One region of the Ottowia massiliensis genome, then DNA from elsewhere that is predicted to be linked to it. Evidence: riboswitches for the same ligand, from Rfam matches in the RefSeq annotation. Region 1 holds a riboswitch; each other region holds the start of a gene.
What was found. A riboswitch is a leader RNA that binds a small molecule or an ion and turns the genes downstream of it on or off. The one in region 1 is predicted to bind cobalamin.
Positions count from the first base shown of each region.

Region 1 (4,125 bases):
ATTTCGCGTATGGGATAAATGCTGTTGGGCACGCCAGCGGCCTTGGAGCTGGATTCGGTGGGCATGTGCGCCACGAGAACCGAATGGCGGATGCCGCCCTGCGCCACGATTTGCCGGCGCAGCGCCTCCCAGTCGTAGCTGTAGCGGGGAGCTGCAATTTCATCCACGGTTTTCTTGTAGGTATCAATCGGCAGCCAGCCTTCGGGCCAGCGGGTTTTGTGCATCCAGGGCGCATTGCCTTTTTCGCGGGCCAGTTGCAGGCTGGCCTTGAGCGCAAAGTAATAGTGCCGCTCGGCCAGCCAGTGGCAGTGATCGCGCCCCGCTTGCGTGGTGTATTTCAGGTTTTTGCGCGCCAGCTCGGTGGCCACGCCCATCATGCCCACGCCGGCGCTGCGGCGCGCCTTGGCCGTCATCGCCACATGCGCAAAGGGGTAGTCGGACATGTCGATGCATTTGTCGATCATTTTCAGCGCGTAATAGGCGGCGGAGGCATATTGCTCGTCGCTGTGGATATTGCAGACGACCAGCGCGGAGAGCGCGCAGATGGCGATTTCGCCGGATTCGGGTTTGTCTTCGTCCGAATAAAGGTCGGTCATGCGCCAGTATTCTTTGGTGGGCAGCGCGATTTCATTGCAGAGGTTGCTGCTGTGAATGGGGTCTTTGAAAGGCGTGTGGCGGTTGGCTTCGTCGATCCACAATTCATAATGCGTGCCGCATTCATAAGCCTGCTGGCGGGCGAGCACGACGAAATCACGGGCGCTGATGGTTTTTTTTGGGAAATCGGGATTTTTCTCGTAGGCTTCATAAAGCGCCTCGAAATGGTCCTGGTCGCCCGAAAACATGGCGTGCCACAAATCAGGCGCCGAATATTCGGTAAAGAGAAAAACCTCTTCATTGCGCGCCGCTTTTTTGGTGAAAAGGCGGTTGTACATGACGCCGAAATGCAGCTCCCGGATTTTCTTGTCTTCGGTGGACATGGGGTTTTGCAGCAGGGCGATGGTGGTGTTTTCAGGGTCAAACGCCGAGTAGTAGCTGGTGCAGGCGCCGCCGCGCCCGGCCTGCTGGTTGGCTTTGGTGGCAAAAGCCAGCGCGCGGTAATACGGCAGTTTGCCCTGGTGCGAAATGACGCCGCCGCGCACCGGATCGCCCAGCGTGCGCGTGGAAATCATGCCGCCGATGCCGGCGCTCATGCCCGTCATTTCATACGCAATATGGTCGCCAATGGCCAGCGAATGCAGGCTGTCGCCTGCCTTGTAAACGCAGCAGGAAGCGTAGCCATTGAGCCGCGTGCCCAGGTTGATGTAATTGGGGCTGGGGGCGTTGATGCGGTTGTATGAAAAATGGTTGTACCAATTGACGATGTGCTTGAGGCGCTCTTCGCGCGGCTCGTCTTCAGCCAGCGCCATGGCCATGCGCATGTAGATGAACTGGGGCGATTCATATTCCTGCCGCGTGACGCGGTTCATGAGCGCGTATTTCTTGCGCAATTGCAGGATTTGTGAATAGGCATATTCAAAATCGCGCGCGTGATCGATGAATTTTTCGATTTGCGCGTATTCGTCTTCGCTGTAGTCCAGCTCGCGCATCAGGCCCGCTGCGGCCAGTTTTTGCTGCACGGCGCGAATGGTGGGCATGTGCGTGCTGCTGCCGTAGATTTCCTTGCGCGTGACAGCAGCGTAAAGCCGCCCGGCCATGAGGCTGTAGGGCCAGCTTTTTTTCTGCACGCAGATTTTGATGAGCTGCCTTTGCAGGTCCTGGCTGGTGGTTTTGTCGCCAAAGTGGCTCATCGCCTCCATGACGACGGAGGACCAGTCCACCCGCTCGCCCAGCTGCTCGCTGGCCCAGATGGACCAGCTGTTGACTTTGGCGGGTATGAAGGGTTCTTCGCGCCCGTCGCGCTTGATGATGGTTTTGAGCAATGCGCTCTCCCCGTGAATGGATTTGCACAAAGCCGGGGCAAGGCAGAGCTGGCGCGGACAGGGTTGGGGCCAAAGCAGGCGCGTTGGGCCAGGAGCGAAACCCGTCCGGCCCGCCGCACACCCGCAGCCGCCGACAGCCATGCCAGGCAGGCCGGTATCCGGGCTTGCGGATTGCCAGATGCCCCTTCATGAGGGCGCTGGCGCAAGGCCGCCGGGCCTTCCCGCCCCATGAAGGGGGCAGTGACCGCCTTTGCGCATGGCGCGCGCGGGCTTCAGAACCTGTTCACCACCTGTCCGTGAGCGCGAAGACGCAAGCCGGGCGCGGCCCGGAGCTGGCGCGTTTTACTTCGCTTTTGAGAGCAAATTCAGGGCCATGAAAACGCCTTTATCGCACATTCTTACGGGACCTCATACTATTGAATCAATAGCAAAAAGGGCCGGTGGCTTTCAGGGCGGTTCGACGGCCGGGTTCTCTCACGGACAGGCATTGAACGGGTTCTTGGCAGCGTTGCTGATCCGCTGACCGTTGCGGGGGCAGCGCAGGCTTGGTTTACCTGCTTCCCGTTTAACTCCGTGGCATGGCCGTGGAGCACCTGTCAGGCAGAACGCCAGCCGTCTGGAAGATGGCTGGCGAGCGGCGCGGATTGTGGCACGGGCGAAAGCGCCGCGCGGCGGCTTCAGCGCACGATGCCACGGCTGGCATTGGCGAGAAAGCCGAGCATGAGGCGGGCGTCTGCGGCCATATCGGCATCACCGCTGGCGGACTGCGCCTGGATGGCCTGCCGGGCGGCATCCAGCGGCAGGCCCTGGCGGTAGATCAGGCGGTACATGTGCTTGATGACAGCGATGCGCTCTGGCGAGAAGCCCCGGCGGCGCAGGCCCTCGACGTTGATGCCCTGGGCGGCGGCGGGATTGCCGGATGCGGTGATGAAGGGCGGCAGGTCTTGCGAGAGACGGGTTTGAAAACCCGCCATGGCGTGCGCGCCCACACGCACGTACTGATGCACGCCGGTGATGCCGCCGATGACGGCCCAATCGCCAATATGCACGTGGCCCGCGAGCTGGACGGCGTTGGCCAGGATGGTGTGGCTGCCAAGCTGGCAGTCGTGGGCGATGTGGACGTAGGCCATGATCCAGTTGTCATCGCCCAGGCGGGTGACGCCGGCGTCTTGCACGGTGCCGGTGTTGATGGTGACGAACTCGCGGATGGTGTTGCCCGCGCCGATCTCCAGACGGGTGGGTTCGCCTGCGTATTTCTTGTCTTGCGGCGCTGCGCCAATGCTGGCGAACTGGAAGATGCGGTTGCCGGGGCCGATGCTGGTGCGGCCTTCAATGACGCAGTGCGCGCCAATGCGGCTGCCCGCGCCAATGCGCACATGGGGGCCAATGACGGCATAGGGGCCGACGGCGACATCTGCCGCCAGCTCAGCCGCAGGGTCAATGAGGGCGGTGGGATGAATGGCTGCCACGGCGCGCGCTTGGCAAAGGCGTGAAAAGGCCGGAAAAAAGAGGTTCAGCGCACGCGGCGCATGGTGCACATGATGGAGGCTTCCACAACCAGCTCGTCGCCCACGATGGCTTTGCAATGGAATTTGTAGATGCCGCCGCGAACGCGGTCAAATGTGGTGTGCAAGGTGAGCTGGTCGCCCGGTTCAACGGGACGCTTGAAGCGCACGCCATCCGCGCCCACAAAGTAGAAAAGCGTGTCGTCATCCAGCGAAATGCCTTCGACCATGAAGCCCAGCAGCGCCGAGGCCTGCGCCAGGGCTTCGACCATGAGCACGCCTGGCATCACGGGACGCGAAGGAAAGTGGCCGGTGAAAAAGGGTTCGTTGATGGTGACGTTCTTGAGCGCGCGCAGGGACTTGTTTTCAAGATCGACATCAAGAATGCGGTCAACCAGCAGGAACGGATAGCGGTGCGGCAGCTTTTCAAGGATGTAGTGGATGTCCATGATGTCGTTGAATCTTTTTGGTGATGGGGCAAAAAGCCCGGCCGCCGCGCTGCGGCGGCCCTTCAGCCGGAAAGCCGGGCATTGTCGCCGTTTTCCGCCAACTTTTTCTCAAGTTGTCTGACACGTTCGCGCAGAGCATGAAGATGCTTGAGCGAGGCGGCATTCTTTTCCCATGCCGCGTTGTCGTCGATGGGGAAAAAGCCGGTGTATTGGCCCGGCTTGGTAATGGAGCGCGCTACCATGGAGGCAGCG
Region 1 covers NZ_LT964854.1:2,244,176-2,248,300, forward strand. Annotated here, with positions in the region: gene C1720_RS10040 (ribonucleoside-diphosphate reductase subunit alpha) at 1-1,919, opposite strand, end outside; cobalamin riboswitch at 2,338-2,531, opposite strand; gene lpxA (acyl-ACP--UDP-N-acetylglucosamine O-acyltransferase) at 2,597-3,388, opposite strand; gene fabZ (3-hydroxyacyl-ACP dehydratase FabZ) at 3,433-3,876, opposite strand; gene lpxD (UDP-3-O-(3-hydroxymyristoyl)glucosamine N-acyltransferase) at 3,936-4,125, opposite strand, start outside.

Region 2 (4,125 bases), 1.2 Mb from region 1:
CCGCCCGGCTGGAACGCGGGCTTTGGTTCAGGTTTCGGCGCGGAAGGCGGCGCGGGCGGCTTTCACCACTTCACAGGCGATTTTTCAGGCTACACCGGTGAAGACGCAGGCCAGTTCAGCGACTTTTTCGAGCAGATGTTCGGCCAGGCGCGCCAGGCGCGGGCTGCCCGTGCATCCGGCCCGCAAAAAGGGCGCGACGAACACGCCCGCATCGAGCTGGACCTGGCCGACGCCTACCACGGCGCCGAACGCCACATCACCCTGCGCGGCAGCCGCGTGAACGAAAAAGGCGAACTTGAAGCCGCTGACCGCACGCTGCGCGTGAAGATTCCGCAAGGCGTGAAAGAAGGCCAGCTCATCCGCCTGTCCGGGCAAGGCCACCCGGGCCTGGGCGGCGGCGAAGCGGGCGACCTGTTTCTGGAAGTGCGCCTGCGCCCCGATGAACGCTGGCAAGTGCAAGGCCGCGACGTCACGCTGAAAGTGCGCGTGGCCCCGTGGGAAGCGGCGCTGGGCGGCAGCATCGAAATCACCACGCCCGACGGCAAGGCCATCGCCGTCACCGTGCCCGAAGGCAGCGGCCACGGGCGCAAACTGCGCCTCAAAGGCCGGGGCATCCCGTCAGCCACTGCGCCGGGCGATCTGTATCTGGAGCTGCAAGTGGCGGTGCCCAGCGCCGTGACCGAGCCGCAAAAAGCCGCCTGGGCCGCCTTGCGCGACGCCTACCCTGACTTCAATCCGCGCCGAGCCTGAAGGAGAGAACACGCATGCAAACCCTTTTTGACGACACCCTTGCCAGCGCCGCCCAGTTGATGACCGATGACGCGCTCGACCCGCAAACCCTGGCCGGCGGCTGCCAGATGACGCTCGAATGGGTCAGCGCCCGCGTGCAGGCCGGCGTGCTGGAGCCGGTGAGCGGCGACAGCGCTGCCACCTGGCGCTTTGCCAGCGCCGCCCTCACCCGCGCGCGCCGCATCGCCCACCTGGAGCGCGCCTTTGACGCCGACCCCCAGCTGGCAGCGCTTGCCGCCGACCTGATGGAAGAAGTGGCCCGCCTGCGCCGCCTGCTGCCGCAGGCCGGATAAAGCGGCCGCCCCGCCTTGGGCCTCAACCCTTTTCCCAAGCCGCAGCCAGCGTGGGCGGCTGAAAGGCGGGGCGGAACTTTCAGCGCAAAAACAGGAGCAAATTCAGAGGGGCAAAAATACCGCATGGCGCAGTCTCCATCGTGACCTCAAGCTATGGATTTGGGAGCAAATACGGTGCTGGCCTTCCGGCCATTTCCGTGCCCCCCTTTTTCACTGCCGCCTGCTGCTCTTCTTCACCCGCGCGCGGCTCACTTGCCAGCCTGCTGGGCGCGGGCGGCAATTTCGTGGAAGCGCTTTTGCGCGGCGGCGGGCACTTCGGGCGGAATCTGCATTTGCTGCGGGCCGGGGCCGTCGCCCACGCGGATGAGCATGACCATGCCCATGGTGTAGTGCGGCATGCAGCGCACGCCGTAGAGGCCCGGCTGCTCGAAGGCCACCTCGATTTCCTCGTTGATCTTGCCCGTGAAGGACGGCGCGCCTTCGGGAGCCATGCCGGGAATGGAGGCAGCGTTGTGACCGTTGTGAACAGCGAGAAATTTCACCTTGTCGCCAGGGGCGATGTGCAGATAGTCCGGCTCGAAGGGCATGGGGCCGGTGGCGTTGCGGTTGAGCATCTTCACCTCCCATGTTTTGGCCCAGGCGGGCGCGGGCGCGTGCGCGGCGCAGGCCAGCGCGAGGAGCGCGAAAGCGTTGAAAAGCCAGCGCGAACGGCGATGGAAATGGCGGCGGGAATGACTGTGGATGAGGCCACGGGCGGACTGCGCCACAAAGGCCGGGGGTAAAGCGTGGAACATGCGCTGATCTCCTGGCCGCCCGCTTCTCCCGCGAGCGGCGTGGGTTGCCAAAAGGCAGCGCAGGCGGGAGCAAAAGCGCGGTCAGGGCCGGGCAGCGCGAAAGTCATGCGGGACGGCGGCGCGGCAAACGGCGCGCGCCTTGCGGCATGGCAGGTGCATGGGCCTTGGCCGGCCAGCCGCACGCCCGCAGCCGCCGACGGAAAGGCTTGAGGGCAGGCCGGTATCCGGGCTTGCGGACCGCCGCAGGCGGCGCGCGGCTTCTGGCGAAAGCGCGCCTGGCTTGCTGCGAGGCCCCGGCCTTCCCGCGCCAGCCCTGAATAGCTCAGGGCAAGAAGCGCAGTGGCTGCCGCGCGCGAGGGGCGCGCTGGCTGTCGGGGTTTGGTTTCCGCTGACCGTTGCGGGGGCAGCGCAGGCTTTGCGGCCCGGGCGCATGCCGTTGCGGCATGGCCTGAAGACGCGCACCTGCTTCCCGTTTAACCCTTTGACCGCAAGAAAGCAGCCTTGGGGCACCTGTCAAGCTGGCCGCCGCCCTTTTCGCATGCGATGGCGCATGGGAGCAAGGCGGCGGCCGGGGGCGATTGTGGCGCAGCGCGGCCCGCCGCCAGGCGGCGCCAGCGCCTGCGCGGCGGTATTCGCTTCAGAAAAAGAAGCAAATTAAAGGGGTAGAAAACAGCGTTTGCGCTCTTTCCACTAGGACATCACGCTATGGATTCAGAAGCAAATTGACGTTTCTCTTTCCGCCGCCTGTTGCGCTGACGGCCGTGACAGGCACAAAAAAAGCCTGCCGGGAGAGGGCAGGCTTTGGTGGCGGGGGCGGCTCAGCGGTTGGGCCGGTCGGCCGGGGTGGCGGGGCGGGGCACTTGTTCGATGAATTTGCGGGCGATGGCGTCGCGGCGCATGAAGACGGCGTCTTTCTTGGACTGCGCGTAGCGGATGAATTCGGCCAGGCCGTTGGCGCGGGCGGGGTTGCCGGTGATGCGCGGGTGCAGGCCGATGGACATCATGCGGCCGCAGTCGTCGCCGTCGTCGAGCAGCTGGTCAAGCGTGCGCGAGGCCATTTCCACGAAGTCGGAGGCGGCGGCAAAGCCGGTGCCCATGATGTAGCGGCAGTCGTTGGTGACCAGCGAGTAGGGCACGATGAGGTGGGATTTGCCGTTGATGAAGGTCCAGTGCGGCAGGTCGTCGCCGTAGTAGTCGGAGTCGTAGAGAAAGCGCCCGTCTTCCACGAGCAGCTCGCGGGTGTTGACGGACATTTCCCGGCAGTACCAGCCGCTGGGCTGGCGGCCCAGGGTTTTCTGGAACGAGTCCATCGCCAGGTTGATGAGGGCTTTTTCTTCTTCGCGCGAGTATTCGTAGTGGTCAATCCAGCGGTAGCCGTGGCCGACGACTTCGTCGCCGCGTTCGTTGAGCTTGCGGGCGACTTCGGGGTTGCGCTCCAGCGCCACGGCGGCGGCAAAGAAGGTGGCGGGCACCTGGCAGCGGTCGAAGATGCGCAGCAGCCGCCACACGCCGGCGCGCGAGCCGTATTCGTACATGGATTCCTTGGCGAGGTCGCGCTGGTCGTCCACGTTGAAGGGCAGCTCGTACATGCCGTCATTCATGCGGTCGCCCATGGCGAAGGTTTTTTCGGAGCCTTCTTCGTAATTGACGACGATGTTGATGGCGACTTTGGCGCCCCCGTCCCAGCGGATGCGGGGCGGGCGCTCGCCGTAGCCAATGATTTCGCGCTCGGGGCCGCTGACGCCGGGCAGGTCGTCGTTGCGATACCAGTGGTTTTTGGCGATTTGTTCCGGGCTGGGCATGGCATGGGCCTTTCTCTGTGGGTGGAAACAGCCGGATTCTAGGAAGCGGAGAAACGCCAATCACATTGTGAATACCCACAAGTTACAAGAGTCCATTTCGGGCGCAAGATGCCGTGCTTTGCAACGCCATTTCGCAAGGAGTGAAAAAGTGTCTGATCTGCCCGCAGCCGGCGGCCGCCAGGAGCCGCAAGGCAATGAGGAGTTCATGCTGGAGCCGGTGCCGCGCGGCGCGCGCCGCTCTTGGTGGGCCATGTTCGCCATCTGGGTGGGCTTTGGCTATGTGCCCACGGGGCTGATCGTGGGCGGGCAGCTGGCGGGCCAGGGCGGCCAGCCAGGCATGCCGTTTGGCCAGGCGCTGCTGGCCATTGCCACGGGCGAGGGGCTGCTGCTGGCGCTGACTTTTCTGCTGGGTTACGCGGCCATGCGCACGGGGCTGAATCTTTCGCT
Region 2 covers NZ_LT964854.1:1,091,311-1,095,435, forward strand. Annotated here, with positions in the region: gene C1720_RS04950 (DnaJ C-terminal domain-containing protein) at 1-750, shown strand, start outside; gene C1720_RS04955 (chaperone modulator CbpM) at 765-1,082, shown strand; gene C1720_RS04960 (pseudoazurin) at 1,331-1,876, opposite strand; cobalamin riboswitch at 2,075-2,391, opposite strand; gene C1720_RS04965 (polysaccharide deacetylase family protein) at 2,695-3,678, opposite strand; gene C1720_RS04970 (purine-cytosine permease family protein) at 3,827-4,125, shown strand, end outside.
Region 2: it holds a riboswitch for cobalamin, as region 1 does, so the genes downstream of both, C1720_RS04960 (pseudoazurin) here and C1720_RS10040 (ribonucleoside-diphosphate reductase subunit alpha) in region 1, are expected to answer to the same signal.

Region 3 (4,125 bases), 2.0 Mb from region 1:
GCCTGCCGCGCCAAAGACGATGAGGTTGCGCACGCGGTTGCGATACACGGTCAGGTCAATCTGGCTGCCCTGGCGCGCCCAGTGCAGGCCCAGCTCCACGTTGCGGCCCGTTTCAGGCTTGAGGCCCGCCTGCCCGTATTGGCTGAAGCGCTGGTAGAGCGTGGGCATGCGCAGGGCGCGCCCGGCGGCGGCGCTCACGCGCCATTCGGGCGCAAAGCGCCAGCCGTAGGCCAGGCTGCCGCCGGTGTGGCCGCCAAAGTCGCTGTCGTCTTCGCGCCGCAAATTGGCTTGCAGGGTGTGCGGGCCGTGGCTGAAGCCGTAGATGAAATTGAGCGAGGTCTGGTGGCGGCTGCGGACGATGGGGTCGTTTTCCAGATGGTCATGGCGGCGCTCCAGCGTGGCGGCGGCCAGGTGCGGACCTTCGCGCCATTCGCTGTGCAGCTGGGCGGTGCGCTGGCGCGTTTTGTTCAGGTAGGGCGATGGCCGCGTTTCATAGCGCTGGCCCGCGTGGCTGAGGGTGGCGGTGGTGCGCCAGGCGCGGCTCCACTGGGCGGCCCAGGTGCCAGCGAGCGTTTGCACACGGTTGTCGCCCCAGTCATCGGCCCAGCTGGCGGGGCTGGAAGTGAAGTCGTCGTACTGCGCCTTCATGCGACCCCACAAGGCGCTGGCTTGCAGGCGGTGCTGGTCACTCAGCTGATAGCCCGCGCTGGCGCTGGCGTTGGTGTTGCGCCAGCCGTCGCGGTCGGGGTTGCCGCCGGTGCGCACGCTGTAGCCCTTGGCCTGCTCGTGCGACGCGCCCAGCGCGTAATCGGCCGCGCCGTTTTTGACGGCAAAGCCCGCATCGGCCTTCCACAGCCCCCGGCTGCCCGCGCCCACGCCAGCGTAGGGCGCAAAACCCTCGCGCGCGGCGCGCCGGGTGAAGATTTGCACTGCGCCCGCAATGGCGTCAGAGCCATACACGGCCGCCGCCGGGCCGCGCACGATTTCAATGCGCTCCACCTGCGCCAGCGGCAGCGCCTCCCACGGCGCGCCGCCAATTTGCAAGTCCATGCGCACGCCGTCCACATACACGGCGATAAAGCGGCTCTCGGCGCCGCGCATCATCACGGAAGTGGCCGTGCCCGGGCCGCCGTTGCGCGTCATCTCCAGCCCCGGCTGGCGCGCCAGCATGTCGGCCACGGTGGCCGCGCCGCTTTGGGCAATCTGCCGCTCGTCAATCAGCGTGAAATCGGCCAGCACGTCGGTGAGCGGCTGCGTGCTGCGGGTGGTGGTCACCGCCACGTCAGGCAAGGTGGAAGAAGAGGAAGAAGAGCGTTCATCGTGGCCGCCAGCGGCAGCGGCAACAGCGGGGGCGGCGGCCAGCAGGCAGGCAGCGGCCAGCGCCGAAGCGCGCGCAGGCGGATAAAGGCGAGAAGTCATGAGGAAAAACAGCTTGAGAAACAGCCCCGGCTGGCTTCCCCGCCAGCATGAAGGGCAATCACGGCCCGCGCGCGGCAGCGCTGTTGCGCCGCGCGCGGGCCACCTGTTGTTGGCCGGGATCCGGGCTGGCGGCTTGCCTTCGCGCCCGGCCTTCCGGCTTGCAGGCGCGCCGCCTGCAAGCAAAGCAGGCACGCCAAGGCCGTGGCGAGGGTGGGAACGAAGCTGCAGCGCGATCAAAACCCTGAACAGGTTCTGGCCGCGCCGCATGCCGCTTACCGTTGCGGGGGCAGCGCAGGTTGGGCTTTGGAAACGAAGTTCCGGGGCCTTCCTGCTTCCCGTTGAACCGCGCCGCCAGAACGGCAGCGCAGGCACCAACAGCGTCAGATTGTAAGAAGCTGTTCAAGGAAAACGTTGCTGCGGATTACCCTGAAAAGCAGGGCGGCAAGGGCCGGCCCGCGTGGAAAGCGCTCCATCCATTGCTTTGGCAAAGCCGCAGGGTGCATTGAAAACAGGAGCAAATCTGAAGGGTTGAAAAACGGCTCTTGCGCAGGTTCCACTAGGACATCACGCTCCAAATTTGGAAGCAAATTCTGCCCTTTCCTTCTTCCTTTTTCGCGCTTGGTCTCGCCTTCTCATGCAGGTTGTGAACGGACTGGGCGGGAGCTGGCTGCTTCTTGCTGCTTTCCTTTTGCCTGCGGCAGCGCGATGGCATGTTCATGGGCCTGGCGTGAAGGGCGCCGTCTTTCGGAGCCTGTTGGCACGCTGTCCGTGGGCGCAAGCTCTCACGCCCGCAGCCGCCGGGGCACAGGCTCCAGCCCTTGCGCCACGGGCGGCGCCGGATTGAGGGCTTCGCCCGCCAGCACGCGCTCATAGCACTGCTGGTAGGCGCGGGCCATGGCCAGATGGCTGAAGCGGCGCTTGACGCTTTCATGGCAGGCGCGGCGGTCAAAGCGGCCCGCACCGGCCAGGGCCTGGGCCAGGGCGCTTTCGCTGTCAGACAGAAAGCCGGTTTCTTCGCTCACCAGCTCGGGCAAAGAGCCGTAAGGCGTGGCGATGACGGGGCAGCCCAGGTACAGGCTTTCGATGATGGCCAGGCCAAATGGCTCGTGCCAGAGCACGGGAAAAAGCAGCGCGCTGGAGCGGCGGATGAGTTCCAGCTTGTGCTCGCCGCCGGCCATGCCGTGAAAGCGCAGATCGCGCCCGGCGTAAAAGTAGAAGTTGGATTTGAGGCTCCAGCGCCGCCCGCCCATTACGTGCAGAGGCAGCGCGGCGCGGCGGGCGATGCGCACGGCGCCTTGCAGGTTTTTGTTGCGGTTGGCGGCCTTGGCCAGATAGTGCGCGTAGCGCGCGGCGGGCGGCGGCGCATTCAGGTTCGGCTCGCCGTAATCGGGCCAGTGCAGGCCGTTGTACACGTGGCACTGCGCGCCGTGAATGCGCGCGTGCTTTTGCGACAGGAAGATGGTGTTGATGGGGTAAGGCTGGCGGCTTGACCGGTTGGCGTGCTCGGTGCAGACGTAAGGCGTGCGCACCAGGCCGCGCGCGTTGTCATAAGGCCAGTGAAAGTGCAGCACATCGGCCCAGCCTTCAATCTGCGCCTCCAGCGGGCGGGCGGCGTCAAACACCTGGGCGGCGGGGTGGCCGGCCGGGTTGGCGCGCACCAGAAAGCGCGCTTCGTGCCCCAGCGCCTGCTGGCCCAGCGAAAGCGCCCACATCACGCGCTCGGTGCCGCCGTAACGCAAGGGCGGCAGGGGGGTTTCGGTGAGCAGGATGTGGAGGATTTTCACAGGCAGGCCGGTGGCTGAAGGGGCAGCACGGGAGCGGCGTTAGGGGAGCAGCGTCAGAAGTGAAAGACGGGCGTGTCCGCAAAGTTCATCAGGCGCGGCGCGTCGCAGTCCCACGGCTGGGTCAGGCGCACGCCTTCGCCTTGCAGTTGCACGAGGGTGGCGCGCATCACGGGTTCGTCGCCTGTGATGGCCAGCAGCCGCCCGCCGGGCGCCAGCTGCGCAATCAGGTGCTGCGGCGCGCGCGCCACGGAGCCGGAGAGCACGATGGCGTCAAACGGCCCTTGCGGCAGCGGCGCGGTCTGCGCGGCGTCGCCTGCCAGCACTTGCACGTTGCCTGCGCCCGCGCGTTGCAAATTGGCCTGGGCGAAGGCGGCAATGGCGTTGTCGATTTCAATGGTGAACACGCTGGCGGCCTGCCGCCCCAGCAGCGCGGCCATGTAGCCCGAGCCTGTGCCCACGTGCAGCACGCGCTCGCCGCCTTGCAGGCGCAGCTCTTGCAGCAGGCGGGCCTGCACGCGCGGCGGCAGCATCACCTGCCCGCGCTGGCGCGCCAGGGTTTCGTCATCGAGCAGGGGCAGCTCGATGTCGGCAAAAGCCAAGTCGCGGTATTTGGCGGGGGCGAAAGCCTCGCGCGGCACTTCGGCCAGCAATTGGCGCACGCGCTCGTCTGAAACATTCCAGGGGCGCACTTGCTGCTCGATCATGTTGAAGCGTGCTTTTTCCAGGTTCATCGCGGGTTTTCCAGCAGAGGGGCAAAAAGAGATGAATTCTAGAATTTCCACCTCTTTTCACAGGCATGCCGCACACGCAGCCACCCACGCAAACCAGGAGACAAGCCCCATGCACGCCACGCTTGACAAGCCCCAGCCGCTGCACTTCATGCCCCGCACCGCCCAGCCGGCCGCCCCGGCCGGCACGGGCC
Region 3 covers NZ_LT964854.1:248,703-252,827, forward strand. Annotated here, with positions in the region: gene C1720_RS00975 (TonB-dependent receptor domain-containing protein) at 1-1,419, opposite strand, end outside; cobalamin riboswitch at 1,514-1,810, opposite strand; gene C1720_RS00980 (glycosyltransferase) at 2,202-3,203, opposite strand; gene C1720_RS00985 (protein-L-isoaspartate O-methyltransferase family protein) at 3,257-3,934, opposite strand; gene bioB (biotin synthase BioB) at 4,044-4,125, shown strand, end outside.
Region 3: it holds a riboswitch for cobalamin, as region 1 does, so the genes downstream of both, C1720_RS00975 (TonB-dependent receptor domain-containing protein) here and C1720_RS10040 (ribonucleoside-diphosphate reductase subunit alpha) in region 1, are expected to answer to the same signal.